DNA from 4 places in the Bradyrhizobium sp. 192 genome. Region 2 is predicted to be linked to each of the others. Evidence: predicted binding sites of a transcription regulator. Region 2 holds the regulator's gene; each other region holds the start of a gene.

Region 1 (7,429 bases), 2.8 Mb from region 2:
TGGCAGAGCCACCTTGTCTTGAGGAGCGGATAAACCGCGCGGCAGGCGGGACAGCAAAGTGTGCGGGCCCAAAGGTATGCTACGGTCGGTTTAGAAATCCATCGTGGAGTGCGAGAATCACGGAGCTCTGCACCTGTGAGGTCCCTATTAAGTTCCTCTATCGCAATTGAATTGTCCCTATCTGATGGCAGGCGCTTGAGTAATTTCGGTTCAACGGCCGTCGCACCATCCAACGCTTGCCACTCGGCGAACGTAGGATAGCGCGCAGAGAGTTGCCGGCGAGCTTCTGCTAAAACCCATCCGCCCCAAGCGCGGACATGCCACCCTAATGGTGCCTCTTCCCAAGGATGGTCGTCTAGCAGACCATGCTGAATCGTTTCGCCACGTCCGGCCGCGGACATCGCCTCCACTGCTTGTTCGAGTCTAGCGCCCTTAAGATCCAGAGCCTTCAAGAAGGTCGTAGCGAAACTCGGGTCACGCATGGCATGTTTCGGCAACGGAAACTTCTGACCCGCCAAACGTTGCGGATAGTCAAGAGTGCATTTTAGGATAAGCCACGCGACAGGGTTGAGGTCGTTAGCCACGACGTCACAACCGAGCCTCATTGCCTCCAATGGGATGGCGCCTCCTCCAGCGAAAGGGTCAAGAACACGGGGAGGCCGCCCCCCGTTTGCGTTGGAAATCTTTTCGCGAAACCAAGCGACATCGGGCGAAGCCTCCTGACCCCACCATAAGATTCCACCGTCCGCTTCGACCTTCGCGGCCTCAACCTTACTGCCAGCTTCAGTCTTGGTTTGCTTCTTCAGCTTAAGCCGGCCGCCCAGCCGACGGACCAGTTGATTACGCGCCTCGTCATCAATTGGATCGGGGAGGAGCGCTGCAGCGATTGCCGCGCGCGATGCCGCCAACGGCCTTCTAGCCGGCCACAGATGCAATGTGGAAATGTGCCCATGACGCATGTTCTTCTCATGCAGAGAAGCGGCTGATGCCTCGGCCAGCGGGAACGCAGTTTCGATCAATCGTTTGTCTGACATTGGCTCGTCTCAATCCTGTTCCGCCAGAGCGCGAATGTCTCCGGCAGTAAACGTCATCCCGGTCTTTGATGCACCAAGAAGCCGAGTGAAGGGATCCTGCACTCGAAATAGATTTGGTTTGGGTGAGGCGCAGTCGAGAACAACGTAAAGCCAATAGCGTTCACCGAGATTTGCGGCCTTTGCCCACTCGTTCTGGGTCATGAAGACTTCGCCGCGATCTGCTCTACCCTTCACCTCAATGCATCGCGGCGTAGTGCCGGGACGCTCAGACAGGAGATCGAAGCCAGGAAAGTCCGATAGACCAACCGCCCGAGCGCGCGCCGCTGTAGAAACATCGCGGACGTTGCCCCGAGCATTTTCCTCATGCGAAATCGATAGCTTCACGGCGACGGCCTCAACCTGGGCGTCAAATCGCTTTTCGTCTTCGGCGTCGACTGATGGCACGATCAATGCGTGCGCGACGAAGCGTACGGGGCCGAGCATGATCTGATCTGGTTCGGCCTTGATCGCTGCAAGCCGATTCTCTCGGACTCCGGAAAGAGCTGAGTGGCGGGTTTTGACAAGTTCCAACTGAACCGACGCTTGTTTTTTTCCATCCTGAGCAGCTTGGCGGAGACGATTGCGGGCGCGTGTCAACTCCGCTTCTTGGCGGTTGAAACCTGCCTTCACGAGATCGATGCGTTGGGGCAGATCGGTCTCGACAATCGATCGGTGCGAAGTAACCAAGCCCGCGCCGAACACGTCGGACAGCCACTCACCGGCCTCGCGCAACAGTCTCTGGCACTCTCGGCCGACAGGATATGCTCCCGGCTTGACGTCTTTCGCCCCCCTAAGGAGGAGCAGCCACTCAACGGGGCACTCCCGGATCGATCCGTCTGAATCTTGGCGAAGGCCAACGAGACGATGTTCCAGCACGTCCTCCCCGGTGGGACCTCGGCGGAGAACGGTTGTCGTCGCGAGATGGAACAACGACGCTTCCTTAGCGTGCGGGTCTACAAAGGCAGCACCACGAAGCGCATCGGAACCGAAGCGCTCCTGCAGTTCACTGGAGATCGCGTCAAAAACGGGTTCACCCGGGTGCAGCCAGATCGCCTCCTCGCCAAAACCTGGACGATGGACCATCAATTTCTGACGCGCTTCGTAGGGATAGGTTTCTATCTCAGGCGCAATAGTGTCCATCGCGCCGTGCTGCCGCACCTTAAAGCGAAAGCCGGATGACACATCTCCATCGATTCCGAGACCAAGCAAAGGCGCGGACCTTTCGACGAGCCGTTGTACATAGCCCGGCATCAAACGGAGATACTGTTCACGCTCCATGTCCTCGCGCATGACAGGCAATCGGGCCTTCACATCACCGCCGTCGCCATAAAGCGTGCGCTCCTTAGCTTCGAGTGCGCGTAGCTGTTCTATCGTCAGCACGCCCTCGATCCCGTCTGCGACTTCTTCGCCTCGAATGGCCGCATCAAAATAGGATTTCAGTGATACGTTCTCGAAGAGCCGGCCGATGACGTCGAACACCTTGTCCGAACCGAGTTCCTTACGGATTGTCTCCAGCTTGTCGAGCAATATCTTCATGACCTTGCCCTCGCGGGTTTTCCACGCCACGAGGTTCGCGATGTAGACGGCGTCTTTCTTCTGGCCGTAGCGGTGGATCCGCCCCATGCGCTGTTCAAGCCGCGCAGGATTCCAAGGAACGTCGTAATTTATCATCAGCCAACAGAACTGAAGATTTACGCCCTCGCCGGCTGCGTCCGTGCCGATGAGATACTTAGCGCCGCCGCTATCGATGGGTTTTCGGAAAAAGTCGACCTGTCTATCGCGTTCCACATAGTCCATGGCTCCGTGCAGCTGAGCCACCTGCCCGGCGAAGCCGAGGCGCTCCAGTTGTTCGGTGAGATAATTCGCTGTGTCGCGGTGCTCGGTGAAGATCAGCATTTTTTCGTTCGTAAAGCGCGGATCTTTCATCGTCTCAAGCAACTTCGCGAACTTGGACTCTCGTCCGGCATCGAGTAGGTCCTGTGCCATCTGCCGTAGACTGAGGACGCGATCCCGCTCGTGGATCAGGTCGGCGAGGTTCTCGGTAACTAGCGCGCCAAGAGTCTCTGATTCACCCGCTTCAACCGCCTCGCCACCATCTCCGGCATCGTCATCAGCCGTGGCATTGGCGAAGAGATCGAGTTCGTTATTCTCGGCCTTCTTTTGAAGATCCCGTTGCGTTTTCCTTACTGCCTCAAGGCCATTTTCCTCGATCGCTCTGATGGCTGCAGAAAGCTTTTCAGCGCGCCGTTCGAACGATCTTTTCAGTGCGAATGTCGAGGACGCAAGACGACGCTGGAAAACCGCCATCGCAAGCCGAGCGGCCGATCTATTCAGCGTGGATGCCTTGTTGTAGATATCGCGAATATACTTGCTCGTCTCGTCGTAAAGTTCCTGTTCGCTACCCGGCCCTTGAGTTAAATCGAATCCGAGAGTGTCGCAGATGCGTTGCGGATAGAGCGGCGTTCCATCAAGTTTAACCATCTCTTCCTTGGTACGTCGAATGAAATGGCGTGCACGGCGTTCCCGCGGAAAATCAGCCAACGCCTCCGGCGTGCTCAGCGCATCTGGTTCGAGCAGACGCCAAAGGGCAAAGTATGGATATGGCTTACCCATGTGCGGCGTAGCGGTCAGCAGCATCATTGACTGAGGCGCCCAACCCAAGTCGAACTCGGGCTCTTCGGGAACAATGCCAGCGAGAGATTCAGCCAATCTGTAGCGCGCTGTCTTGCGAACAGTCATATCGATCGGATCACGATCGGCTGAGAGCTTGTGAGCTTCGTCGAAGACGACAAGGTCGTAGCCGTGGCCGGCTAAACCTGCTTCGCGAAGGCGCGCAAAGGTCCCTTTCGACCGAAGTGTGTCGAGGCTGACAATTGCAAAATTTGCATCGGGCTCTAAGAAGGGATTACCCTTTGCCGCTTCGCTGCCACGGATGATGCGCGCCTGGATTCGAAACAGGATGCGCAATTCACGCTGCCAGTTTCCCACCAGGCCGGCTGGAGGAACGATAAGCACCCGCTGGATCAACCTACGAGAGAGAAGCTCGCGGATGGTGAGTCCAGTCATGATGGTCTTACCGGCGCCCGCATCGTCAGCGAGCAAGAAACGGATAGGCCACGATTTTAAGATTTGGTCGTAAACCGCGACCCTTTGATGCGGGAGCGGATCGATTAGTGAAATTTCGGTTGCGAAAGTCGGGCTCGCCAGGTGACCGCTAAGGAGACGAGTGGACTCGGCAACAGCAGCGACGGACTCCGGGTCGGCACCAAAGTCCATTTGGGGACTGTTGAGGGAGTCCGCACCGGGCGTCCCCGCGGGCACGGCAGAGCGGCCCGCTAGATCTTCGATCCGCGTCCATGCGAGGTCGGTGGGATCGTTTTGACCATTTTCCCAACGACTGACAGTTATGGGAGACACCCCGACCAGAGCGGCGAACTCAGGCTGTTTGAGGCCCATGGTCCGGCGAAGTCCTCGGATTCTTTCCCGATAATCAAAAGGAAGCGCCAATATCTCCTCCTCACACCAAAATCGAGAATTAGCACTTGTTAAATATGGACGCAACCATCATAAGTTTACACTTGTTAAAATGCGACGGATGCCTTTTAAGCGGGGTTGAGCAGCCAAAACGTGGTTCAGAAGGGTCTGTGCCCACAAGATATTGAGGGTTCCCAGCTTCGATGCTACCAGATCGTTCACTTTATGTTCGATTGCGGTTATCACTTGAAGATTGCTGAGTCTGGCTTTTCGGGTACCCCTCTGATTTTCGATCACCCAGTGAAGATCAGCTGCGGAACAAATGTTCTGCCAGCATCGCTTTGTTGAATTGGAGGAGCTCCGCCTTGAAGTCGTTTCGCTTTATCCATACCGGCGACATCCATCTCGACAGCCCCCTGAAAGGGCTATCCGGACAACAGGGCGCATCCGCTGAAAGGATCCGAACTGCCACTCGCATGGCACTGGACAACCTCGTTAGCCAAGCGATTGAGGACGAGGTCGATTTCATCGTCATCGCCGGCGACCTCTACGACGGCGATTGGCGCGACTACCAGACCGGACTCTACTTCGTGAGGCAGATGGGCCGGTTGGCGCAGGCCAAGATCCCCGTCTTCCTGCTTTACGGCAATCACGATGCCGAAAGCCAGATCACCCGCAAGCTCACACTGCCGCCCAATGTCAGCGTGTTTCCGGCGCGCAAGGCTGAGACCTTTCGGCTGCCGCATCTCAACGTCGCCCTGCACGGTCAGAGCTTCCGGCAGCGCGACATCACAGACAACTTGGTCCCGGCTTATCCGTCACCGATTACGGGCTACTTCAACATCGGCGTCTTGCACACCGGCTTGGGCGGCATGCCGGGACACGCGAACTATGCGCCATGCGCCATCGAAGACCTGATCAACAAGGGTTACGACTACTGGGCGCTCGCGCATGTGCACCAAGCCGCTGTCCTTCACGAGCGGCCGCATGTCGTATTCTGCGGCAATCTGCAGGGCCGCCACATCCGCGAAAGTGGCCCGAAAGGCGCTTCGCTGGTTACGGTCGAGGACGGCGAGGTCGAGGAGATTTCGCCGCTCTATGTTGATTGCGTGCGCTGGATCCATTTGCCGGTTCCGGTGGAACGGTGCAGCGCAGTTGCCGATGCGGTCGATCGTGTCCGGCAGGCCATCGAAATGGCCGTCGAGCGCGACGCGCAAGGGCGTCTGCTCGCCTGCAGAATTGAGCTTACGGGGCAGACTGGATTGCACGGCGAGCTGCTCACGTCGGCAGATCACCTCCTTGCCGAAGCAAAGGCCGCAGCTCTGGGCTTGGGCGAGGAGGTCGCGTGGATCGAGCGTCTCGTCGTTGCGACCGCGAGCCCCGAAACTGCAGCCTCACGCAAAGATGCGTTGGGCGACCTTCAGCGCATGATCGAGAGCGCCGGCGGCGATGCTGAGCTGCAGGCGCGGCTCGCGACGGATCTTGGCGACCTCGTCCGCAAGCTGCCCCACGACATCCGCACGGATGTGGACGACGCCGTGCTGAAAGCAGCCATCGACGGCAACATCGCAAGCTTGATCGCCCATGGCGGTGCGTATCTCAGCGCACGTCTCGCAGCGGAGAAGGTGTAATCATGCGCATCCGGCAGCTCGATCTGCTTCGATACGGTCACTTCACGGACGCCATCATCGCCCTGCCGGCCGGCAAGCCGGACTTGCAGATGCTGCTCGGCGAGAATGAAGCCGGAAAGTCGACGGCGATGAACGGCGTCGAAGACCTGCTCTTCGGCATCCCGGCCAACTCGTCCCGTAACTTCCTGCACGAGTACAACGCCATGCGCGTCGGCGCGCTTCTGGAGAAGGGAAACGATACGCTCAAGGTGCGCCGCCGCAAGGGCAACAAGGACACGTTGCTGGGTGATGATGATACGCCGATCCCTTCGGGCGAGGGGGCGCTTGCCCCGTTTCTTGCGGGCGCCGATCGCCGATTTTACACGCGGATGTTTAGCCTCGATCACGAGCGCTTGCGCCAAGGCGGCAAGGAAATCTTGCAAGCGCAGGACGATGTCGGCCAGATGCTATTCTCGGCGAGCGCCGGGATCATGGGCCTGCGCGAAACGCTCAAGGCTATGGAGGTTGAAGCCGACGCACTTTGGGCGTCGCGCCGCGCGGCGCACCGAAAGTATTTCCAGGCAGAGGAGCGTCTGAAGGCTGCCGAAGCCTCGATGCGCGACGATGTCGTGACGACCGCCAAGTGGCAGTCGCTCAAGAGCGCGTTCGAGACGGCCAACGATGCTTATGGCGTCATCGAAAGCGAAATCGAGTTGAAATCGGCGGAATTGCGCAAGCTCAACCGCATCCGCCGGGTCTACCGCGACGTTCGCAAGCGCGCGGAGATTCAAAGCGCTGTCGACGCGCTCCGAGAGGTCATCCCGTTTGATGCTGACGCTTCCAAGATTCTGGAGAAGGCCGCGAAGAATGAAGCGGGCGCCACGGCGCGCATCGCAACCTTGAGCGAGCAGATCGTGGCGCTTGAGGCGGAATGCACGGCCTTGATCTTCGACGAAGCCTTCCTGGCACGTGCCGAAGACATCGCACAGCTCCGAGATCGCCGTATTCAGGTTCGCGCCGGGAAAGCCGATCTGCCTAAGCGGCAGGCGGAATTGGCCGCGGCAGAAGCAACTCTCAACCGGCTCGCCGGCGAGCTCGAATGGAGCGAAGATGTCGATCAGTTGATCGCACGCATTCCCGCCAAGACCAAGGTTGCGATCCTTCGCGGCTTGCTCAACCGCCGCGGAGCGCAATCCGGCGCGGTAGAGAATGCGAAGAGCGCCGAGGCCGAGGCCGAGGAGAAACTCGGCGAGATCGCCGCGGAAATCGAAG
Region 2 (7,429 bases):
CGTTCATGTAGCGCGAGTGCGGATCGAGCGAGGTTACCATGCCCGTGATCGCGCCTTCGATCAGCTTGGCATTGTCCGGCTTCTCGACATAGCTGGCCTTGACGCGCTCGAACACCGTGCCGAACAGGTTGAGCTGGGAATAGGCGTCATCCGCGCTCGCTGCTGCCCGCGCCGCCCATACACCACCGTGCGGGCTGGCTACCAGAAGGGTCAGACACGCTCCAGAGAGCGCGCCCAGGGGGAACAGCAGGGATTTCCGCATGGATCGACTGGCCTTCTTGTTTGCTCGGCGGTTGCTAGCGCTTGTCTTTGGAGACTTGGGACTCGCCCTGCAAGTGGCGATCCAGTCTGCTTCTCACAATACCATTCTGGTTTCTTCATGGCCGGGATGCCACGCCGGCGGGTACATCGCAGAAATCGCTTCGTCCGGACCTAAACTTTTGGCAACGTTGCAGGACTGGGCCGCCCCCATAGACACCCTACAGCGGGAATCGGTGCGCCGGTCCACGCCTCGCAGCCATGTCATTTTAGGATGGTTTTGGAGCGCTGGACGGGTTAGGCGATGACACAAGGCTTCAAATTCTCGGGAGGATAACAATGAACGAAGCACCCCGGATCCAACCGGAACGGAACGTCGAGCTCGGCGCCAGCAACGAGCCGTTTCAGAACCTGCACGAATTCGTCCGAAAAGCGCGGGCCAACCTCAACCAGAACGCCTGGGACTACATCGTCGGCGCCGCCGAGACCGAAACCACGATGCGCCGCAACCGGATGGCGCTGGACGAGATCGCCTTCCGGCCGCGGGTGCTGCGCGACGTCCGCAAGGTCGACGGCTCGGTTCAGCAGTTCGGCCGCAGGATGCGCCTGCCGGTGGTGCTCGCCCCCGTCGGCGCGCTCGAGATCTTCGATCCGGATGGCGCGGCGAGCGTCGCGCGTGCTGCCGGCACCTTCGGTGCGGCGCACATGCTGAGCTCGGTGTCCGAGCCCGGCCTGGAGCAGACCGCCGAAGCCGCTCCCGATGCGCTCCGGCTCTATCAGCTCTATGTCCGCGGAGACGACGCTTTTGTCGCCGATGTCGTCAGCCGCACCGAGAAGAACGGCTATGCCGGCTTCTGCCTGACCGTCGATACCGCCCACTACAGCCGTCGTGAGCGTGACATCGCCAAGCGCTACGTTCGCGAGAGCCGCCTGCGCGCCACCGGCGGCGATTTCCAGAAGGGCCTGGAGTGGCGGACCGTGAAGATGATCAAGGACAAGTTCAAGATCCCGCTGATCCTGAAGGGCATCGCCACCGCCGAGGACGCCCGGATCGCGGTCGACCACGGCGTCGAATGGATCTACGTCTCCAACCATGGCGGCCGCCAGCTCGACCACGGCCGCGGTGCCATGCATGTGCTGCCCGAGATCGTCGAAGCCGTGAAGGGCCGCGCCAAGATCATGGTCGACGGCGGCGTCTGTCGCGGCACCGACATCGTCAAGGCGATCGCGGCGGGCGCGGACCTCGTCGGCATCGGACGGCTGCAATGCTGGGCGCTGGCTGCGGCGGGCGAAGCCGGCGTCGCGCGGATGCTGGAGCTGCTGGAGGACGAGGTGCTGCGCTGCCTGGGCCTTTTGGGCGCCACGTCATTCGCGGAGGTCGACAAAGCCTGCCTGCATCCGGCGACCGCCACCAACGCACCGAGCGTGTTCAGCGCATTCCCGCTGTTCGACCACGATCCGTACCGTTACTGAGTGAAAGGATGCAGGTGACATCGCTCTCTCCCGGCAGCGCCGATGCGCTGCTGTTCGATCTCGGGCGCGTGGTGCTCGACATCGACTTCTCCAAGGCGATCGCCTGCTGGGCGGGACATGCCGGCTGCCAGCCCGAGGCCATCGTCGCGCGCTATGTGCGTGACGAGGCCTACCGGCTGCATGAGGTCGGCAAGATCAGCGACGAGGATTATTTCGCCTCGCTGCGTGCTTCTCTCGGCATCGGCATTTCGGACGCGCAATTCCTGGAAGGCTGGAACGCGATCTTCGCCGGCGAGATGCCTGACATTGCCGAGCTGTTGCCGCGTGCGGCGAAGCAGATGCCGCTCTACGCCTTCTCCAACACCAACCGGCCGCATGTCGACTATTTCTCCAGGGAATATGGCGAATTGCTCGGCCATTTCCGCGCGCTGTATCTGTCGTCCAGCATCGGCCTGCGCAAACCGGATGCGGAAGCCTTCGACCACGTCGTCACCGCGATCGGCGTGCCCGCGGAGCGTATCGTGTTCTTCGATGACCTCGCCGAGAATGTCGAAGGCGCGCGGGTACGCGGCCTGACGGCGGTGCATGTGACGTCGCCACGCGACGTTGGAAACGCCCTGAAGGCGTTGGGCATCTGAAACCAGCCCGCCACCCAGCTTCAGACACGCTTTCAGGAACCAAATCTGCAACAGATCGGGAACCTGATCGCTTTGTGCATTTTTATACAGAGTTCCGGGAACGGAATACCTCCCTTCGGACTCATCACTCCGTTGGGACTTCTACATCGGACTTATCGACGTGCTGGGCAAAACCTATCTCACCAAGCAGGCCTCTCTGCTGCTCGAATTCGCCAGAACGACCTCGGATTCGGACCTTTCCGCCAAGCTGATCAGCAAGGCCGCCGACCTGAAATCCCAGGCCGATCCGCTGCCGGACAAGGATCAAGGCCCAAAGGCTCCCGACGTCGCATTTGTCAGCCCGGATGCGCCGAGCAGGCGTTGAGCGAGCAAGCCGTGGCGGCCGTCATTCTCGTCCTCGGGATGGCCCACTTCTGCCGATCGGTCTCATCGTCTGGATGATGCGACGCCAAGCCTGAGCCTGCCTTCGATACGGGCTGCAAGCGGCAGGATGGGCGTCCTGCTCCGCAATTTTGCCTCCGCCTCCGCGCTCGGTTAGAACACTGTCGGAACATTTCGTCCGAACGTGCCGAGCAGGAGTTTCGCCGTGGCCTTGATGCCGGTTTCCGACGCCCTTGCCGCGGTGCTGGCGGGCGTTGAGCCGCTGCCTGAACAGATGGTTCCGCTCGACGAAGCCCACCACCGGGTGCTCGCGCGGGACGTCGCCGCGCGGCGCACGCAGCCGCCGCAAGCCATGTCGGCGATGGACGGCTACGCCGTGCGCGCAGCCGACGCGGCAGCGATCGATTCCAGGTTGACTGTCATCGGTGAGGTCGCAGCGGGCCGTCCGTTCACAGGACGGGTCGGCGCTGGCGAAGCCGTGCGGATCTTCACTGGCGGTGTCGTTCCCGACGGCGTAGACGCGGTCGTGATCCAGGAGGACACCATTGCGGACGGCAAGAGCGTCACGATCAAGGAAGCCGCGATCGTGGGTCGGCACATCCGCCCCGCCGGCGTCGATTTCCGAGAGGGTGATGTCCTCTTGCGCAAAGGGACCCGACTGACAGAGCGCGACCTCGCGCTCGCAGCGGCAATGAACCATCCGCAGCTTGCCGTCTGCCGCCGCCCGAAGGTCGCGATCCTCGCCACCGGTGACGAACTGGTGATGCCGGGCGCCACACCCGGGCACGGCCAGATCGTCTATTCCAACGGCTTCGCCCTGCATGCGCTCGCCAGACAGGAAGGGGCCGAGACGATCGACCTCGGCATCGCCGCCGACACGCTAGCCGCCACCACCGCCGGCATCCGCCGCGCGCGCGAAAGCGGCGCCGACATCCTGATCACGACCGGGGGCGCATCGGTGGGCGACCACGATCTGGTCCAGCAGGCGCTCACGGACGAAGGCATCGCGATGGCGTTCTGGAAGATCGCGATGCGGCCCGGCAAGCCGATGATGCACGGACGGCTGGGGACGATGGGCGTGATCGGCCTGCCCGGCAATCCCGTGTCGTCCTACGTGTGCGCCTTCCTGTTCATGGTACCGCTGATTCGCGCGCTGTCGGGCCGTTCGGTGATTCATCATCATCGCGAGCGCGCCGTGCTGGGCCGCGATCTCGGTGCCAACGACCAGCGCGAGGACTATCTGCGCGCGCGCCTGGAGCTGCGCGACGACGGCACGCTCGTCGCTCTTCCCGTCAGCCATCAGGATTCCTCTCTGCTTGCGAATCTTGCTGCGGCACAAGTACTTCTCGTGCGCGCACCGTTTGCGCCACAGGCCGAGGCCGGCAGCCCCTGCGAGATGCTGCGGCTCCCCGTCTGACCTGCGCGGCCACACGCATTCCGCGCGCTTCGTTCTGTTCACGCTAAATTAAGCAGTTGCGGAACATGTATCGAACATATAGTGTCCGTTCATGATTTGTTTCGAGGATGTAGCGGCTTATAGCTGAACTCATCCGTCTCGGAATCGAACGACATCAACCGGGGGACTTTGGTCGAGATGCTAACGCGCAAACAATACGAGCTTCTGCGGTTCATCAGCGAACGTCTGAAGGAAAGCGGCGTGCCGCCGTCCTTCGACGAGATGAAGGATGCGCTCGACCTGCGCTCGAAGTCAGGCATCCACCGCCTGATCACCGCGCTCGAGGAGCGCGGCTTCATCCGCCGCCTGCCCAACCGCGCCCGGGCGATCGAAGTGATCAAGCTGCCGGAGCTCCAGGCTGCCGCCGGCACCCGACGCGGCTTCACGCCAAGCGTCATCGAGGGCAATCTCGGCAAGGTACGCGCGAGCTCCAGCCCGTCCGCAGACGAGGGCGAGCGGCCCGTTGCGGTGCCCGTGATGGGCCGCATCGCGGCCGGCACCCCGATCGAGGCGCTGCAGACCCGCAGCCACACCATCAGCGTACCGCCCGACATGCTCGGCTCCGGCGAGCATTACGCACTCGAAGTGCGCGGCGATTCCATGGTCGAGGCCGGCATCCTCGACGGCGACATGGCGCTGATCCAGCGCAACGAGAGCGCCGATACCGGCGACATCGTCGTGGCGCTGATCGACGACGAGGAAGCCACGCTCAAGCGCTTCCGCCGCCGCGGCGCCTCGATTGCCCTGGAGCCCGCCAATGCCGCGTATGAGGTGCGCATCCTGCCGCCGAACCGCGTGAAGATTCAGGGCAAGCTGATCGGGCTGTACCGCAAGTACTGAGTCCGGAAGTCCTCGATCAAGAAGTCTTTGCGCCTCGTGCGTGCGGCTTCGATCGGCATCGCCGATCAGAGATTGGAGCGGATGATGGTCCGCTCCGGCTGGATAGTCTTTCTGGTATTGCACAGACTATCCGGCCCTATTCTTCCGCAGCGGCATCATCGGCCGGGCGCGCGAAGAAGCATTGCCCCCCTTTCCCCCACGACGCGATCAATCTGTTTGAACACATACGCTTCGCCTGCGGGCCGCCGACACGCGCCTGCCGAATGCATGGGCGCCAACTTTGTTCCTATTGAATTCGGGAAAGATAATGTGATCTCGGCTCGCCGATCCGAGCCGCAGATTTGCCTACAACCGGGCAGACCGTCACGTGCTTCCACTCTGGTAGGGGCCCGCGCCTCCAAAAGAGGTGCGGGTCGCTATCTCTGCATTGAGGAGCACCCGATGTGTGACTACAGCCTGCATGCCGTCGCGACGCGCCCCGCAGAAGTCGGCGAGACGATCGTCACGACAACGTTCCGCGGCACCTCGACACGCGGCTTCGCCTCCGAAGCCAATCTCTCCGTCGCGGTCTGCCTGCTACCGGGAACGGAGCTCGCCTTCGCCGACAACCTCCGTTACGATAACCGCTGGATCTGGACGCGCACCGTCAACTCCCGCGTCGGCAAGTTCGGCAAGATCGATCCGCACATTCCCGATCGCCACCATGACGCGATCGAATTCCCGGACGGCAAATCCGTGCTGGTGACGCAGCTCGTCGAAGGCCAGCGCGCAACCGTGCTGCAGCTGCCGGTAACCCAGCCGGTCAACGAGCGCAACCGTGAGATCATCGCCGACAGCCGCCCGACGGTCACGCGACTGCCGATCGGCTGACAGGGACTTTAGTCCTCCGCTTGAAGATCGGCCTCCGCGGGGGTCGCATCCTTGTTGCGCGAAGCCGCTGCCCTTGGCATGAGCGCTCCTTCGAAATCTCCCTCGCCGGCAGCCGCCGGCGACCAGGGACGGTTGGTGCCCCTCGCCCTCACCGCCTGAACCGAAAAGCCGTCGCCACGCTGCGTCAAGGCCAGCGCGCCCTGGCGACCAAGCCGCTGCCGATCCACCACCATCGCCGCACAATCAGGCGGCGCGGGCCGTGACGTCACCACCAGTGCGGCCCGGCTGCAATCATCCGCCAGCGCATCGATGCGCGAGGCCAGCGCGACCAGCCGACCGTCGGCGAGCGGCGTGACGCAGCCGGACTCGTCGCACGATATGCCGCTCGCCAGCGCGCCACTGCCGGCATCGCGCGGATCGGCGTCAGCAGACAGCCATTCCCTCAGCAGGAAATTGTCCTTGCCCGTCCTGATCAGATGCAAGCGCCCGTCCCCGCCCCTCACCGCGACGCTCGCGCCGTCCCCTGCGATCAGGATATCGGGCTGCCGCACCGACAGTCCCCAGCCGATGGCAGCCAGCAGCACCACGGCACCGCACCAGCGCAAGGGCGTGCGCAACAGGCCCATCACGATGATCCCCAGGCTCGCTGCGATCAGCGGCGCGATACCGAACGCTGGGATGCGGCCGACGGCGCCCGGCAATGCCGTCACCCAGCGCGAGACCACGACCATCCAGTCGATGCCGATCCCCATCAGCCACCAGAACACGCCGTCGAGCCCGAACGGCGCCGCGAGCAGGCCCAGCAGCCCGGCCGGCATCACCAGCGCCGAAACCACCGGCATTGCGCCGAGATTGGCGAGCACGCCGTAGGGCGTGACGCGGTGGAAGTGAAAGGCAGCGTAGGGCGTGGTCGCAAGCCCCGCGATCAGCGAGGCCAGGAACAGCATCGCGATCTCGCGGCCGCCCCACATCGCGACGCGCGCGGTCGCCGAATGGTCGGGCGAGGCAAACAGGTTCGGCATGCCGATCTGCACCAGCGCGACGAGTCCGAGCGTCGCGGCGAACGACATCTGAAAACTCGGATGCACCAGCGCTTCCGGCGCGACTGCGAGCACGATCAGCGCCGCCACCGCGAGCGTGCGGAACGTGATGGCGCGGCGATCGACCATCACCGCGATCAGCACCACCGCCGTCATGAAGAACGACCTTTGCGTGGCCACCTCCGCGCCAGACAGCAGCAGATAGAACGCAGCGGCGACCAACGCCGCCGCGGCCGACCATTTCTTGATGGCGAAGCCGGCCGCCAGCCCCGGGATCAAGGCCAGCAGAGCGCGCACCGCGAAGAAGACGACGCCCGCGACCGTCGCCATGTGATAGCCGGAGATCGAGAGCACGTGCCCGAGCCCCGAGATGAACATCGCGTCGTTGACGGGCGTGGAAATCGCATCGCGCCGCCCGGTCAGCAGCGCTGTCGCGATCGCGCGGTTGTCGCCCTCGAGCGTGGCGCGGATGC
Region 3 (7,429 bases), 1.4 Mb from region 2:
ACCTTACCAACATGGACATTTCGACATGAACGATCGCGTCAATTCCGACATCCCGACGTCCCGCAGGATCTTGAGGCCGCGCCGGCTGGCGCTGCTCGGCACCGTCGCCGCGCTCGGCGTGGCCGTTCTGGCGGTTTCTCCCGGCTCCTTGCCGTTCGGTCCGAGCTCTTTCATTGCGCCGGCCCAGGCCGCGGAATCCGCAACGACTCCGCCGGGCTTCGGTGATCTGGTCAGCAAGGTCAAGCCCGCCGTCATCTCGGTGCGGGTCAAGATCGACCAGGACAACGACAAGAGCGCGATGCTGCAACAGAACCGGATGGATCAGGACGAGGATTCTCCGTTCGACCAGTTCTCCCGGCAGTTCGGGTTCCGCGGCCCGGGCGGCATGAACGGCATGCCGCGCCAGCGCCATCAGATGATCACGGGCGAAGGCTCCGGCTTCTTCATTTCCGCCGACGGCTACGCCGTCACCAACAACCACGTCGTCGACCACGCCGAGTCGGTGCAGGTGACCCTGGATGACGGCACCAGTTACACCGCCAAGGTGGTCGGCACCGATCCGAAGACCGATCTCGCGCTGATCAAGGTCGACGGCAAGAAGGATTTTCCGTTCGTCAAGTTCTCCGACCAGAAGCCGCGCATCGGCGACTGGGTGGTTGCGGTCGGCAATCCCTTCGGCCTCGGCGGCACCGTGACCGCCGGCATCGTCTCGGCCAGTGGCCGCGACATCGGCAACGGTCCCTATGACGACTTCATCCAGATCGATGCGCCCATCAACAAGGGCAATTCCGGCGGCCCGGCCTTCGACATGAACGGCAACGTGATCGGCGTGAACACCGCGATCTTCTCGCCCTCCGGCGGTTCGGTCGGCATCGGGTTCGACATTCCGGCCTCGACCGCAAAGCTCGTCGTCGCGCAGCTGAAGGACAAGGGCGCGGTGACCCGTGGCTGGCTCGGTGTGCAAGTGCAGCCGGTCACCGCCGAGATCGCCGACAGCCTCGGGCTGAAGGAGGCGCGCGGCGCCATCGTCGACAACCCGCAGGACGGCAGCCCGGCGGCGAAGGCCGGCATCGAGGCGGGTGACGTCATCACCGCCGTCAACGGCAAGGCGGTCAAGGATTCGCGAGACCTTGCCCGCACGATCGCGACCCTTGCGCCCGGCAGCTCGGTGAAGCTCGACGTCTTCCACAAAGGCGACAGCAAAACGGTGACGCTGGCGCTCGGCGAACTGCCAAACGAACGGCAAGCCAAGGCCGATGTTGGCAAGGAACAGTCGGCCCCCGGCACTCCGCGCCTCGGTCTTGCTCTGGCTCCGGCCGGTGACGTCCAGGGCGCCGGCCAGAAGGGCGTCGTCGTCACCGAGGTCGATCCGCAAGGTCCGGCGGCGCAGCGTGGCATCCAGACCGGCGACGTCATCCTCAATGTCGGCGGCCAGGCCGTCGCCAATGTCGGCGATGTCCGCTCCGAGCTGGCGCAGGCCAAATCGTCCGGCAAGCGCAGCGTGCTGTTGCAGGTCAGGAACGCGCAGGCGACCCGGTTCGTCGCGGTACCGCTCGCCTGAGGCGAATGTCGATCGGCATCGAACAAGAAAGGCGGCCCTCATGGCCGCCTTTTCCGTTCGCCTTCAGGCTTGCCGGGATGCGCTCGATAACATTCTCGTCAACGGCAGCGATGATGAGCCGGTTCGTCCGAAAAAGCCGTGTTCGCTCATCAGAGTTCCGAGTCGTGCAAGTCTCTGGAGGCAACGATGCCGCCGGCATGGGTTGCAAGCGTGGAACTTCGAACCTGCCGCCGCTTTGTGGAACTGGCCGCTCGTTCGCATGTGATCGGTGCCGACATGGATCGATTGAAGCTCTCGCTCAGGGGTGCGCTGCTCGTGGCGCCATTCGTGCTCTGGGGCGGAAACGCTCTCGGGCGGGACGACGGCCGCTACGCGGACTCACCCCTGAAGCCATGGTTCGACGGTTTGCGCAGCCACCTCGGTCCGTGCTGCTCGGATGCGGACGGGTTTGCCGTCGCCGATCCCGACTGGGAGTCGCATAACGGGCATTATCGCGTGCGTCTCGACGGCGAGTGGATCGAGGTGCCGGACGAGGCCGTGATCACCGAACCGAACCGGGCCGGCCGCACCATGGTGTGGCCGGTGAAGACCGCGTTCGGGGTTTCGATCCGCTGCTTCATGCCGGGCAGCATGATCTGAGACGGATCGCCGTCAGCGTTTGCTGGATTTGCGCTTCGACGACTTCTTGGTTGTTCTCTTTGTTGTCGTCTTCTTGGTCGTCCTTTTCTTGGACGTTTTCTTCGCCGTTTTCTTGGCAGCCTTCTTCGGAACCTTCTTGCCCTTCTTGCGTGCCTTCGACAGTCCGATTGCGATTGCCTGCTTGCGGCTCTTCACGCGACCGCCACGGCCTTTGCGCCCGCTCTTCGCGGTGCCCTTCTTGTAGCGGCGCATCTCGCTCTCGACATCGCTGCCGGAGCTGGGTGAGTAGCGGCGTTTCTTTGCCTTGCGTGCCATGCATGTTCTCCCTTGGCCGGGGAGAACCAATCGACAGGAGCATGGTTCCGAAAGCGCGCATCCAACGTTGCAGATGCGCGACGCAGACTAGAAGGAATTCGCCAGATCGATCTCGGCTTCCAGCACCTGAATGCGCCGGGCGGCCTCGCTGAACGACAGATCGCGCGCATATTGTGCGGGCTGATACGCCTCTTCGCTCAGCCGTTTCAACCTCAGCCCCTGCGTCCGCGTCATCTGCTCGGTGAGGAAAACCCTGGCGTCGTATCTACCTTGAACCTGCATGTCGCTTCTCCCTCTGAAAATCGTGCCTTGACTATATGTTCTTATTTTGTTCTAACAAGCCATGGACAACAGAATTAATGAAATTCGACGTAAAATCAGCGCCTTGAGGCTCGAAATGGCCGACGTCGAGGCCTTGGTGCGCGAGCTCATCAACGGCGATCGCGATTGCGCCCGGCAGGCCCTGGCGCAGATGGGTCTGCGCCGGAAGGTCGACCTGCTGATCGGCGAATGGAAGGCTGCCGGCGGCGGCGGTGTCCTGCCTGACGTCCGCGACCGGGTGCGCCTTCGTCTTGTAAAGACAGCGGTCAATCCCGAGCGCGCGCGCACCCGGCGCTGAACCTTTGGGGAGTGCACCGTGGAGGAAGACCCGGACACTTACCGGATCTTGAGGTTGCGCGCCGAGATTCTCGAACTGGGCTCTGCCATCCGGCAATTGCAGCGTGCCGGTCTCGATGATGCTGCGGCCCAACTTCTGCTCGGACGCAAGCGGGCGCAGCTCGACCATCTCGTGAAGACGAACTCCACGGGCGGCCTTCAAGACCCGTGACATCCGACGCAGCTAGCGTGCGCGCAAGCGACGCACTGGATCTGCCTCTGCCGCGTACGTTTCAGCAGCCATCGAGGCCAGCCGCACATCCCCGTGAGCTGCGCCAGCGCACGGAACGGAAGCTGGGACGGCCGATTGACCGGGCTCCTGACACAGCAATGGAGCGTTCCATGGATATCAAAGGCAAGACCATTGCCATTCTCGCGACGAATGGTTTCGAGCAGTCGGAACTGGAAGTGCCGCGCGACCGTCTGAAACAGGCTGGTGCTACGGTTCACGTGATCTCGCCCACAGCCGGCGAGATCAAGGGCTGGGACATGAAGGATTGGGGGCGGCCGGTGAAGGTCGACAAGACCCTGGACCAGGCTTCCAGCAGCGACTACGACGCCCTGGTATTGCCGGGTGGACAGATCAACCCCGACCTGCTTCGCCTCGAGCCGAAGGCGTTGTCCTTCATCAAGGACGTCTTCAACGCGAAGAAGATCGTTGCCGCCGTCTGCCATGCGCCGTGGCTCCTGATCGAGACGGGCATCGCCAAGGGCCGCAAGATGACGTCCTACAAGTCCATCAAGACCGATGTCATCAATGCCGGCGCGGCATGGGAAGACTCGGCCGTGGTCGTCGACCAGGGCCTCATCACCTCGCGCAATCCCGGCGACCTGGAAGCGTTCAGCGCCAAGATCATCGAAGAAGTGAAGGAGGGCCGTCACGTGCAGCGCAACGCTGCCTGAGTGGCAGCAGCTCGCCTGCAACGAAAAAGCCCCGCGTCGCCGCGGGGCTTTTGTTTGAGCTGGTCGGTCTGGCCCTACTTGGTATTGCTCATGCCCTTACCGTTCTGGTTCGTCATGGTGCCGCCCTGGTCCGAGCCGGGACCGGAACCGCCCTGGCCGGAGGGATCCTTGGAGGACTTGGTGTTGGCGCCGGTGGTCTGCGATGAGGACATCGATGATCCGTGTTTCGCCTTGTGCGACTTGGCCTGTGCGGCGAGCGGCGTGGCGGCGAGGCCGGTGGCCAATATTGCGGTGAGAACGAGCTTCGTGGTTGTCATGCGGGGAACTCCCTGAGTTAAATTGACGCAGGCAGCCAACCATTATTTACCGAAGGAGTTCCGGCAAACGCATCTCCCGCACGTCACGGACGCTTCAAGATTGCTTGTCCTCCATGAGGATGAACACAGCACCGGTGAGTGTGGCGCCGATCGCGAACGTCGTCACCAATGTCAGAGCGAAGACGAAGGCGGCCTGGCTTCCGCCGTGATCGAGCAGGCTGGCAACGGCGGGATTGGACAGGATCAGCGTGAGGCTGAAGGTGAGGCCGAGGGCTGCGCCCATCAGCGCATGCGTCATCAGCTTGATGAGGCCGGCGGGTGAGATCAAGTCCGAAGATTTTTTTGCGCGCATGGGAACTGCATCCCGAATTGGCATGCAAACGCGGGCGATATTCACCGGTTCCAAACGGATGAAGGAATTGTTGTCACCGGCTTCATCCGACGTTCATGCCGGATTGGCGAGGATGAGCCAGCAAAACGGGAACATTCGAAACGGGAACATTCGATATGGGTAAGGTCGTCTTTCTTTACCGCTCGCTGGCCTATCGCAACGCGGCTGCGGACATGCTGCGAAAGGCCCGCAAACTGCCGCGCGGTGCGGAGCGAAGTGCGGCCCGCCGCTACGCGAGGGCGCTACGCGATCTCGCTCAGACGGAAGCCTGGCTCGAAGGGCGCCTCGCCGAGGAAGCGCGGCCGCAGCGGCAATCGAGGATGGTGGCGTCAGGCTAAGGCATGATCCGGAAAAGTGCGCAGCGGTTCTCCGAAAAGGTCATGCTCAAACACAAACCTGAAGCGCGATGACGCTTCATCCTGACCGCATCGCGCTTCAGCCCGAGGCGCGTTGCAATTCGGACGCACTTGCGACGTCGAATTTTCCGGGTGCGGTCGCCGCCGTCTTGCGTGTCAGCGGCACCTCCAGACGGCACAACAATCCCTCGGCTCGCCAATCGAATTGCGCCTGTCCACCCAGCTGGGACTCGACGCTCGCAAGCAGGCTCCGCGTGCCGAAGCCGCGAGACTTCGGGGGCATGACGAGTGGACCGCCGGTTTCTTCCCAGTTCAGCGTCAGCAATTGGTCCTCGACTTGCCAGCCGATCGCGAGCCGTCCCGACCTGGTCGAGAGGGCGCCGTACTTGGCCGAGTTGGTGAAGAGCTCGTGCAGCGCGAGCGCCAAGGTCTGGGCCGTCGTCGGCATCAACTGGACCTCCGGACCCGCCAACACGATCTGGCCGCCGAGCGAATAGGGCGCAAGCTCCTCGTCGATCAGCCTGGAGAGCTCGGCGCCCTGCCAGCTCGACAGCGACAGGATGGTGTGCACGCGCGCCAGCGCATTGATGCGTCCCTCCACGGCGTTGACATAGGCCTTGACCTCGTCGGCGCGGGTGAGGCGGACGATCGACTGCGCCAGCGCCAGCGCATTCTTGGCGCGATGATCGACTTCCCGGGCCAGCAGATTCTGCCGTTCCTCGGCACGCTTGCGTTCGGTGATGTCCACGGTGACTCCACTCACGCGCACGACGCGACTGCTGTCGTCCACCGTTGCTGCCGCCGTGCCCACGCACCAGCGCACCTCTCCATCGGGCCGCAGGATGCGGAACTCGGTCTCATAGGCCCGCGTGCCCTTGTTGAACTCGGCAACCGCCTTGCGCAACTGATCGACGTCGTCGGGATGCAGCAGCGCCTGAACGTTGGCCGGGTTGACCGCGAAGCTTTCGGGGCTGACGCCAAAGATGCGATATTGCCCCTCGTCCCACATCCAGTCGCCGCTGATCCAGTCCCAATCCCAGGAGCCCATCTTGCCGGCGGCGATCGCCATGCTGCGCCGCTGCTCGCTTTCGCGCAGCCTCGCGGTGGAGTTCTCCAGCTCCGCGGTGCGTGCGCGGACGCGATCCTCGAGCTCCCGGTTCAGCCGTTCCAGCTCGCGGGTCTTGCGGTAGAGCTCGGCAAACACCTTGATCTTGGCGCGCAGCACCTCCGGCACGACCGGTACCGGCACGTAGTCGACCGCGCCCATCTCGTAGCCGCGCAAGCGGTCGATGTCGCTGACCTGGATGGCGGAGATGAAGATCATCGCCGTCTTCTGGAAGCGCGGATGCTCGCGGATCATCGCGGCGAGCTCGAAGCCGTCGAGTTCGGGCATGCAGACGTCGACCAGGATCACCGCGATCTCGGTCTTGAGCAGCACCTCCAGCGCCTCGCGTCCAGACGAGGCGATCACGAGGTTTTCGCCGAGTTCCTTCAATATCACCTCATAGGCGAGCAGCTTTGCGGGCTGGTCGTCGACGAGGAGGATGTTGACCTTTTCGTGGTCCATTCGTGGATCCAAACTCAACGGTGCAGCCACATGCGGATCGCAAGCAGCAATTGATCGGTGTTGACGGGTTTGGCGAGGTAGTCGGACGCGCCGGCCTCCAGGCACTTTTCGCGGTCGCCCTTCATCGCCTTGGCGGTCAGCGCGATGATCGGAAGGCGGGCGAAGGCCGGGTTTTCGCGAATGACACCGATGGTCTGGTAGCCATCCATCTGCGGCATCATGATGTCCATCAGCACGATGGCGATCTCCGGATTGGATTCGACCAGGGTGACGGCTTCACGGCCGGTCGTGGCCGTCAGCACCTTCATGCCGCGCCGTTCCAGCACGCTCGACAGCGCGAAGATATTGCGGGCATCGTCGTCGACGAGCAGGGCGGTCTTGCCAATCAGGTCCTCGTCGGAACTGTTCAGCTTCTCCAGCATGCGCTGCTTCTCGACTGGAAGTTCCGTGATCACGCGGTGCAGGAACAGCGCGGTCTCGTCGAGCAGGCGTTCCGGCGATTCCACGCCCTTGACCACGATGCTGCGCGCCATGGTGTGAAGTTCCGCGTCCTCCTCCGCCGACAGCTCGCGGCCGGTGAAGACGACGACCGGGATGTTCGACAGCGCCTCGTCGTTGCGGATCTGGTCCAGCACCTCGAAGCCGCTCATGTCGGGCAGCCTGAGGTCGAGCACCACGCAATCGCAGGGCTCCTCGCGCAATGTCGAGAGCGCGCCGGCACCG
Region 4 (7,429 bases), 1.6 Mb from region 2:
GACTCGTGATAGAGCAGGTGCTGCACCGCCTCGGCCGACATCTTCTCGTGCTGTTGCAGATAGAGCAGCACGCCGGGATCGATCGTGCCGCAGCGTGTGCCCATCACGAGGCCATCGAGCGGCGTCAGTCCCATCGTGGTGTCGACGCTGCGGCCATCGCGCAGCGCGCACAGGCTCGCGCCATTGCCGAGATGAGCGATGACCGTGCGGCTGGCTGCGAGGTCCGGCGCGGTTCCGGCAAGGCGGCCCGCGACATATTCAAACGACAGCCCGTGGAAGCCGTAGCGCCGGAGGCCGCGTGCTTCGAAGCGCCGCGGGATGGCGAAGCGGCTCGCGGGCGGCGCGAGGCCGTGATGAAAGGCGGTATCGAAACAGGCGATCTGCGCCAGCGCGGGCTGGATCGCTCGGATGGTGCGGACCGGCGCGAGGCAGCGAGGCTGATGCAACGGCGCCAGCGGCGTCAGTGCCTCCAGCTTCGCGGTGATCTCTTCGGTCAGTGCGACCGGACCCGAGTAGTCCGGACCGCCATGAACGACGCGATGGCCGACGGCACGCAAGCAGCCCTTGCCGAATTGGTCCTCGATGAATCCGAGCACGTCGGCGAACAGGTGGCCACTGTCCGTATCCGACGCTTCTCTCTTCTTCTCGAACAGGACGTGGCCTCCGGTGCTTTTCACAGCGAGCCGGGGCTTGGCCTCGTGCTCGTCGAGCAGGCCGCTGCAGAGCAGGCTGGGTTCAACAGCCGAGATGTCGAACAGGCCGAACTTGATGCTCGACGATCCCGAGTTGAGGACGAGGACTGAGGCCGATGCCGGCATGATGTCAGCCCGTCTTGCCCGGCCAGGCCCAGTCGCGGATCTCAGGCATGTCCTCGCCATGCTCGCGAATGTAGCGCGAATGTTCGATCAGCGCGTCGCGGAACTGCTGCTTCACAGCCGCGGCTTTGGTCGCAAGGCCCGGCACCCGTTCGATCGCCTCGATCGCGAGGTGATAGCGATCGAGTTCGTTGAGCACGACCATGTCGAACGGCGTGGTCGTGGTGCCTTCTTCGATGAAGCCGCGCACGTGCAGGCCGGCATGGTTGGTGCGGTTATAGGTCAGCCGGTGGATCAGGTGGGGATAGCCGTGATAGGCGAACACCACCGGCTTGTCGCGCGTGAACAGGCTGTCGAAGTCGCGATCGGAAAGACCGTGCGGATGCTGCTCCTTGGGCTGAAGCGTCATCAGGTCAACGACGTTGACGACACGGATCTTCAAGTCGGGCAGCGCCTTGCGCAGGAGGTCGACGGCGGCGAGCGTCTCCAGTGTCGGCACGTCGCCTGCGCAGGCCATCACCACGTCGGGCTCGCTGTTCGCGTCCTCCGTGCCGGCCCAGGTCCAGATGCCGATGCCGGCATCGCAATGGGGGGCCGCTGCTTCCATCGACAGCCATTGCGGCGCCGGCTGCTTGCCGGCAACGATCACGTTGATGCGGTTATAGGTGCGCAGGCAGTGGTCGGCGATCCACAGCAGCGTGTTGGCATCCGGCGGGAAGTAGATACGAACGATATCGGCCTTCTTGTTGGCGACGAGATCGACGAAGCCGGGATCCTGATGGCTGAAGCCGTTATGGTCCTGACGCCAGACATGCGAGGTCAGGAGATAGTTGAGCGATGCGATCGGGCGCCGCCACGGCAGGTGCCGCGTCACCTTCAGCCATTTGGCGTGCTGGTTGAACATGGAGTCGACGATATGGATGAAAGCCTCGTAGCAGGAGAAGAAGCCGTGGCGGCCGGTGAGCAGATAGCCTTCGAGCCAGCCCTGGCAGAGATGCTCGCTCAAGACTTCCATGACGCGGCCGTCTTGCGCCAGATGCACGTCGTAAGGCTCGATCGGCTCCATCCAGACCCGCTCGGTCTCCTCGAACACCGCATCCAGCCGGTTTGACGCGGTTTCGTCAGGGCCCACGATGCGGAAGTTGCGTTCCTTTGCGTTGAGGCGGATGACGTCGCGCAGGAATTTGCCGAGCTCGCGCGTCGCTTCCCCAATGGTGCCGCCGGGCCGCGGCACCTCGACGGCGAAGCTGCGGAAGTCCGGCAGCTTCAGCTCCTTCTTCAGCAGCCCGCCATTGGCATGTGGATTGGCGCCCATGCGCCTGACACCTTCGGGCGCGAGCGCCTGGAGTTCTGGAATGAGCGCGCCGCTCTCGTCGAACAGCTTTTCCGGCTCGTAGCTGCGCATCCAGTCTTCGAGAATTTTGAGATGTGCCGGATTCTCGCGGCAGCCGGCAACGGGAACCTGATGTGCGCGCCAAAAACCCTCGACCTTCTTGCCGTCGACCTCCTTCGGTCCTGTCCAGCCCTTGGGGCTGCGCAGCACGATCATCGGCCAGCGCGACCGCTCGACGCTCTTGCGGCCGTCGCGGGCGTGCTGCTGGATCGAGCGGATGCTGGCGAGCGCGACATCGAGCGCATCCGCCATGGCCTGGTGCATCAATTTGGGATCGTCGCCCTCGACAAATAGCGGCTCGTGGCCGAACCCGCGGAACAGATCGCGGATCTCGCTGTCGGGCATCCGCCCGAGCACGGTCGGATTGGCGATCTTGTAGCCGTTCAGGTGCAGGATCGGCAGTACCGCGCCGTCATGGGCGGGGTTGAGGAACTTGTTGGAGTGCCAGGACGCAGCCAGCGGGCCGGTCTCGGCCTCGCCGTCGCCGACCACGCAGGCGACGATCAAATCGGGATTGTCCAGCGCCGCGCCATAGGCGTGCACCAGCGCGTAGCCGAGCTCGCCGCCCTCGTGGATCGAGCCCGGCGTTTCCGGCGCCGCGTGGCTCGGAATGCCGCCGGGGAAGGAGAACTGCCTGAACAGCTTGCGCAATCCGTCCGTGTCGCGGGCAATGTCGGGATAGATCTCGCTGTAACTGCCTTCCAGATAGGTGTTGGCGACCATGCCCGGCCCGCCATGGCCGGGGCCGCAGACATAGAGCACGCTGAGATCGAGTGCACTGATGACACGGTTGAGATGGGCGTAGATGAAGTTCAGGCCGGGCGTCGTGCCCCAATGGCCGAGCAAACGCGGCTTGATGTGCTCGGGGCGCAAGGGCTCGCGCAGCAGCGGATTGTCGAGCAAATAGATTTGCCCGACGGAGAGGTAGTTCGCGGCGCGCCAGTAGCGATCGAGGAGGTCGAGGTTGCTGCTTGCCGCGGCCGATTGTTGTTGATTTGTCATGTTCCTGCTGACCTTCACCCCGGCGATCGTCACCAACATTGTTCCGCGACGATTGATCCCTGGCCGGCATCAAACGAGATCATTGCGACGGGCATGTTGCGTGAGGTCAAACCGCCGAGCCCGAAATTTGGGCGGCTACTGTGCATGGGGTTGTTTTCCCATTTTTTGTTTGTGTTCTTGATTTGTTCCGTTGTCGTGCTATCTTGGCTTCATGAGTCCAGCAGCATCCTTTCATGCTCTCAAGCACCCGCCGGTCAAGGCGCCCTCCGAGCCGGCGGGTGTGGACTCTGACTTTCCAGAACTTGGCGTCGCCATCGACCGCGCGCGCAGGCGAGGGCGGGGTGCGCAGTCCAACGCGAGCGGCCGCTATGAGGTCGAGGCCCGCGTCGCCTTCGACGACGGCTGGCAGAGCCTGGAAGAGCTGCCGCCGTTCAAGACGAGCGTCGCGGTCGACACCTCGCGCAAGGTGATCACCCGCAACGAGAGCCCCGATATCGGCTTCGACCGTTCGATCAATCCCTATCGCGGCTGCGAGCACGGGTGTGTTTATTGCTTCGCGCGGCCGACCCACGCCTATCTCGGCCTGTCTCCGGGGCTCGACTTCGAGTCAAAACTGTTCGTCAAGCCCGAGGCGCCGGCGCTGCTGGAGAAAGAGCTCGCCGCGACCGGCTACGAGCCGCGGATGATCGCGATCGGCACCAACACCGACCCCTATCAGCCGATCGAGCGCGAGCGAAAGATCATGCGCGGCATTCTGGAGGTGCTGGAGCGTGCCGGCCATCCCGTCGGCATCGTCACCAAATCGGCGCTGGTGGTGCGCGATATCGACATTCTCGCGCGGATGGCCAAGCGCAACCTCGCCAAGGTCGCGATCTCGGTCACCTCACTCGATCCGAAGCTGGCGCGCACCATGGAGCCGCGCGCCTCGACGCCGCCGAAGCGGCTGGAGGCGCTGAGGCAGCTCTCGGGCGCCGGAATCCCGACCACCGTGATGGTTGCGCCCGTGATTCCCGCGCTGAACGATTCCGAGATCGAACGCATTCTCGATGCCGCCGCCCATGCCGGCGTCAAGGAAGCTTCCTACGTGCTGCTGCGGCTGCCGCTGGAGGTGCGCGATCTGTTCCGCGAATGGCTGATGGCGAACTATCCGGACCGCTATCGCCACGTCTTCACCCTGATCCGCGACATGCGCGGCGGCCGCGACTACGACGCGAAATGGGGCGAGCGGATGAAGGGCACCGGGCCGATGGCCTGGACCATCGGCCGCCGCTTCGAGATCGCCTGCGAACGGCTTGGTCTCAACAAGCGGCGCTCCAAGCTGACCACGGATCATTTTGCCCGGCCGAAGCGGAACGGCGATCAGCTCAGCCTGTTCTGAACGGGAAGCGGGAGAGGCGTCGCATGAGCAAGCCATTGCAGGACCCGGTGCCGCGGCTCACCGTCATCACGCTCGGCGTCAGCGATATCCGCGCCAGCATCGCGTTTTATGATGCCCTCGGCTTTTCGCGCCGGCTGAAGGCGACCGGCGAGGCGGTGGCGTTCTACGATACCGGCGGTCCGGTGCTCGCGTTGTATCCGTGGGATCAGCTTGCAGCCGACGCCCAACTGCCGGACGATCCAAGGCCGGCGGCCTTCCGGGGTGTGACGCTCGCCTGGAACTGCGCCACGCGTGAAGAGGTGGATGCCGTGCTGGCCTTCGTCCTCAGCAAGGGGGCGAAACTGGTGAAGGCCGCGCACGAGACCGATTACGGCGGTTATTCCGGTTATTTCGCCGACCCCGACGCCATCCCTGGGAGGTCGTGGTCGCACCCGGCATCGAGGTCGGCGAGGACCGGCGAGTGCATCTGGCGGAGTAGGGCAGGCTGAATTGCGGGAATTGCGAGGGGTTCCCGGTTGCGCCGGCCGGGCCGCTTGCGCACGATCCCGGCCATGATTCGGGACAAGTCCGCCAAGACACCGGCCAAAGACGCGCCAAACAAGGACGCTGCGAAGAAGGCAGCGCCCGCCAAGGCCGGCAAAGCGCCTGCGACCAAGGTTTCGGCCGGCAAGAGCCCCGGCAAGAAAGGCATCATCGCGGTCGCTTCCCCGACCTTCCGCCGCGAACGCGCGCTGATCAAGCGCGGCGTCTGGCCGGTCGCCGGCTGCGACGAAGCCGGCCGCGGGCCGCTCGCCGGCCCCGTGGTGGCTGCGGCCGTGATTCTCGACCCCGACCGCATCCCGCGCGGCATCGACGATTCCAAGCGTCTGACCGCGGAGGAGCGCGAAAGACTGTTCGACAAAATCTGCGCCACGGCCCAGGTCTCGGTCGCCGTCGCGTCGCCCTCGCGAATCGACCGCGACAACATATTGCGGGCCTCACTCTGGGCGCTGAAGCGCGCCGTGGTGGCTCTGCCGGAGGCGCCGAGGCACGTCTTCGTCGACGGCCGCAACCGGCTCGACACGCCTTGCGATTGCGAAGCCGTGATCGGCGGCGACGGCATCGTGCTGTCGATCGCCGCGGCCTCCATCGTCGCCAAGGTGACGCGCGACCGCCTGATGTGCGCGCTGGCGCAGGACTGCCCCGGCTACGGCTTCGAGCAGCACAAGGGCTACGGCGTCCCCGAGCACCTCGATGCGCTGAACCGCCTTGGCCCCACCGTCCACCACCGCCGCTTCTTCGCCCCGGTCGCGGCCGCGCGTGCCAAGCACATGCCGTGGACGGTCGAGCCGGTGCAGGATTTGTTTGGGGTCACCGAGGTCCAGGTGGAAGCCAGCGTCGAGGTCGACGCCGGGGCAAATCTCTAAGGATACCGTCGAATAGCTTTCGCATCGTCATGGCCGGGCTTGACCCGGCCATCCACGTCTTGCCCGTGACACGAAAGAACGTGGATGCCCGGGCATGACGGGCAAACCGTCGTTGCCACGACGCGTGACGCCCCTTATCAAAGTATGCGTGAGCGAATAGGGCCGGCTGGACGGGTTGGCTGCATCTTTCGGGCGTTGCATGCGGTTTACCTCCCTGGTCATCGAGCTCATTCGCGCCCGGCCGCGGCTGATCGTCTGGATCGCCGTGCTGCTGCAGGCCGCGATGTGGCTGTTCGTCGCGCTGGTGTTCTATCGCAGCCCGCCCGGCACGCTGGCGACGCTGCTGGCTTTCGGACGCGAATACCAAGTCGGCACCGATCTCGGCCCACCCTTGCCGGTCTGGCTCGCCGACATCGCCTATCGCGCCGCCGGCGGCCACATGTTCGGCGTCTATGTGCTGGCCGAGCTCTGCGAGATCGCGACCTTCATCACGCTCTACTACCTGTCCCGCGCCGTGGTCGGCTCGCAGCAGGCGGTGCTCGCCGTGCTCTTGACCATGACGGTGCTCGCCTTCTCCTCGTCGGCGCTCGACTTCGGCCCCCTCGTCCTGGCCCGGCCGCTCTGGGCGCTGCTGCTGCTGCACTCCTGGCAGATCATCGGCCAGCGTCGCGGCAATGCCTGGTTCGCCTGGTCGATCGAGGCCGGCCTGTTGCTGCTGACGACACCCGCGGCAATCTTCCTGCTGCTGCTGCTCGTCGTCTTCGCGGTGTCAACCGCCGGCGGCCGCCGGACGCTGCGCGCGCTCGATCCGTTGTTCGCGCTGATCGTCGTCGCGGTGCTGGCGCTGCCCTACGCGGTCTGGCTGATGCGCGCGGAGACGCTGGTGATGCCGGCCCTGCCGCAAGTCGCGGAGCTGAAGGCCCGAGCTCTGCATGCGGCCTGGCTGCTCGGCGGCCTCGTGCTCGGTGCGGCCGCGATACCCGCGCTGACCTTCCTCAACACCGGCCTGTTCGCCGGCAAGGGCGAGGAGCCGCCGATCATCTATCGGCCGCCGGTCGAACCGCTCGCTCGCAACTTCGTCTATTTCTTCGCGCTGGCGCCTGCGCTGGGCGCGGTGCTGATCTCCGGGCTGCTCGGGCTCGACTCCGTCGCCGTAGGTGCCGGCGTCGTGCTGGTCATGTCCGGGCTTGCCGTGGTGGTTGCGGCCGGGGATCTCATTGCGATGCGCCGCGCGCGGATGCTGCGCATGGTGTGGGCCGCGGCCGTCGTGGCGCCGGCCGTGGGCGTCGTGCTCGCCGTCCTGCTGCTGCCCTGGACCGGCACCGGCGAGATCGCGACCTCGATGCCGGCGCGAGCGATCTCGGACTTCTTCGACGAGAGCTTTGCCCGCCGCACCAACCATCGCCTGCGCGCGGTCGCCGGCGAGACGTCGCTT

The links. The regulator LexA, encoded in region 2, represses DNA repair genes until DNA is damaged. The targets are predictions, from matches to a motif close to TGTTCNNNNTGTGTTCNG.
Region 1: a site for LexA is predicted at 4,763-4,780, ahead of IVB24_RS08005 (helicase-related protein). Genes of this name have one in related genera too.
Region 3: a site for LexA is predicted at 2,834-2,851, ahead of IVB24_RS14005 (DUF3072 domain-containing protein). Genes of this name have one in related genera too.
Region 4: a site for LexA is predicted at 3,383-3,400, ahead of IVB24_RS13060 (PA0069 family radical SAM protein). Genes of this name have one in related genera too.

Annotation. Positions count from the first base shown of each region.
Region 1 covers NZ_CP064690.1:1,710,676-1,718,104, reverse strand. The annotation lists gene IVB24_RS08010 (DUF1156 domain-containing protein) at 1-1,034, opposite strand, end outside; gene IVB24_RS08005 (helicase-related protein) at 1,044-4,529, opposite strand; gene IVB24_RS08000 (DNA repair exonuclease) at 4,889-6,178, shown strand; gene IVB24_RS07995 (AAA family ATPase) at 6,181-7,429, shown strand, end outside.
Region 2 covers NZ_CP064690.1:4,484,801-4,492,229, reverse strand. The annotation lists gene IVB24_RS20460 (S41 family peptidase) at 1-262, opposite strand, end outside; gene IVB24_RS20455 (alpha-hydroxy acid oxidase) at 598-1,731, shown strand; gene IVB24_RS20450 (HAD family phosphatase) at 1,740-2,369, shown strand; gene IVB24_RS20445 (hypothetical protein) at 2,530-2,733, shown strand; gene glp (gephyrin-like molybdotransferase Glp) at 2,956-4,167, shown strand; gene lexA (transcriptional repressor LexA) at 4,345-5,046, shown strand; gene IVB24_RS20430 (hypothetical protein) at 5,488-5,916, shown strand; gene IVB24_RS20425 (ComEC/Rec2 family competence protein) at 5,925-7,429, opposite strand, start outside.
Region 3 covers NZ_CP064690.1:3,080,343-3,087,771, forward strand. The annotation lists gene IVB24_RS13990 (Do family serine endopeptidase) at 26-1,561, shown strand; gene IVB24_RS13995 (hypothetical protein) at 1,838-2,200, shown strand; gene IVB24_RS14000 (DUF6496 domain-containing protein) at 2,213-2,515, opposite strand; gene IVB24_RS14005 (DUF3072 domain-containing protein) at 2,603-2,797, opposite strand; gene IVB24_RS14010 (hypothetical protein) at 2,913-3,134, shown strand; gene IVB24_RS14015 (hypothetical protein) at 3,153-3,344, shown strand; gene IVB24_RS14020 (type 1 glutamine amidotransferase domain-containing protein) at 3,515-4,075, shown strand; gene IVB24_RS14025 (hypothetical protein) at 4,150-4,392, opposite strand; gene IVB24_RS14030 (hypothetical protein) at 4,487-4,744, opposite strand; gene IVB24_RS14035 (hypothetical protein) at 4,900-5,121, shown strand; gene IVB24_RS14040 (HWE histidine kinase domain-containing protein) at 5,219-6,706, opposite strand; gene IVB24_RS14045 (HAMP domain-containing protein) at 6,721-7,429, opposite strand, start outside.
Region 4 covers NZ_CP064690.1:2,884,213-2,891,641, forward strand. The annotation lists gene IVB24_RS13050 (acetate/propionate family kinase) at 1-818, opposite strand, end outside; gene IVB24_RS13055 (phosphoketolase family protein) at 823-3,210, opposite strand; gene IVB24_RS13060 (PA0069 family radical SAM protein) at 3,422-4,588, shown strand; partial or broken gene IVB24_RS13065 (VOC family protein) at 4,612-5,066, shown strand; gene IVB24_RS13070 (ribonuclease HII) at 5,140-5,994, shown strand; gene IVB24_RS13075 (glycosyltransferase family 39 protein) at 6,194-7,429, shown strand, end outside.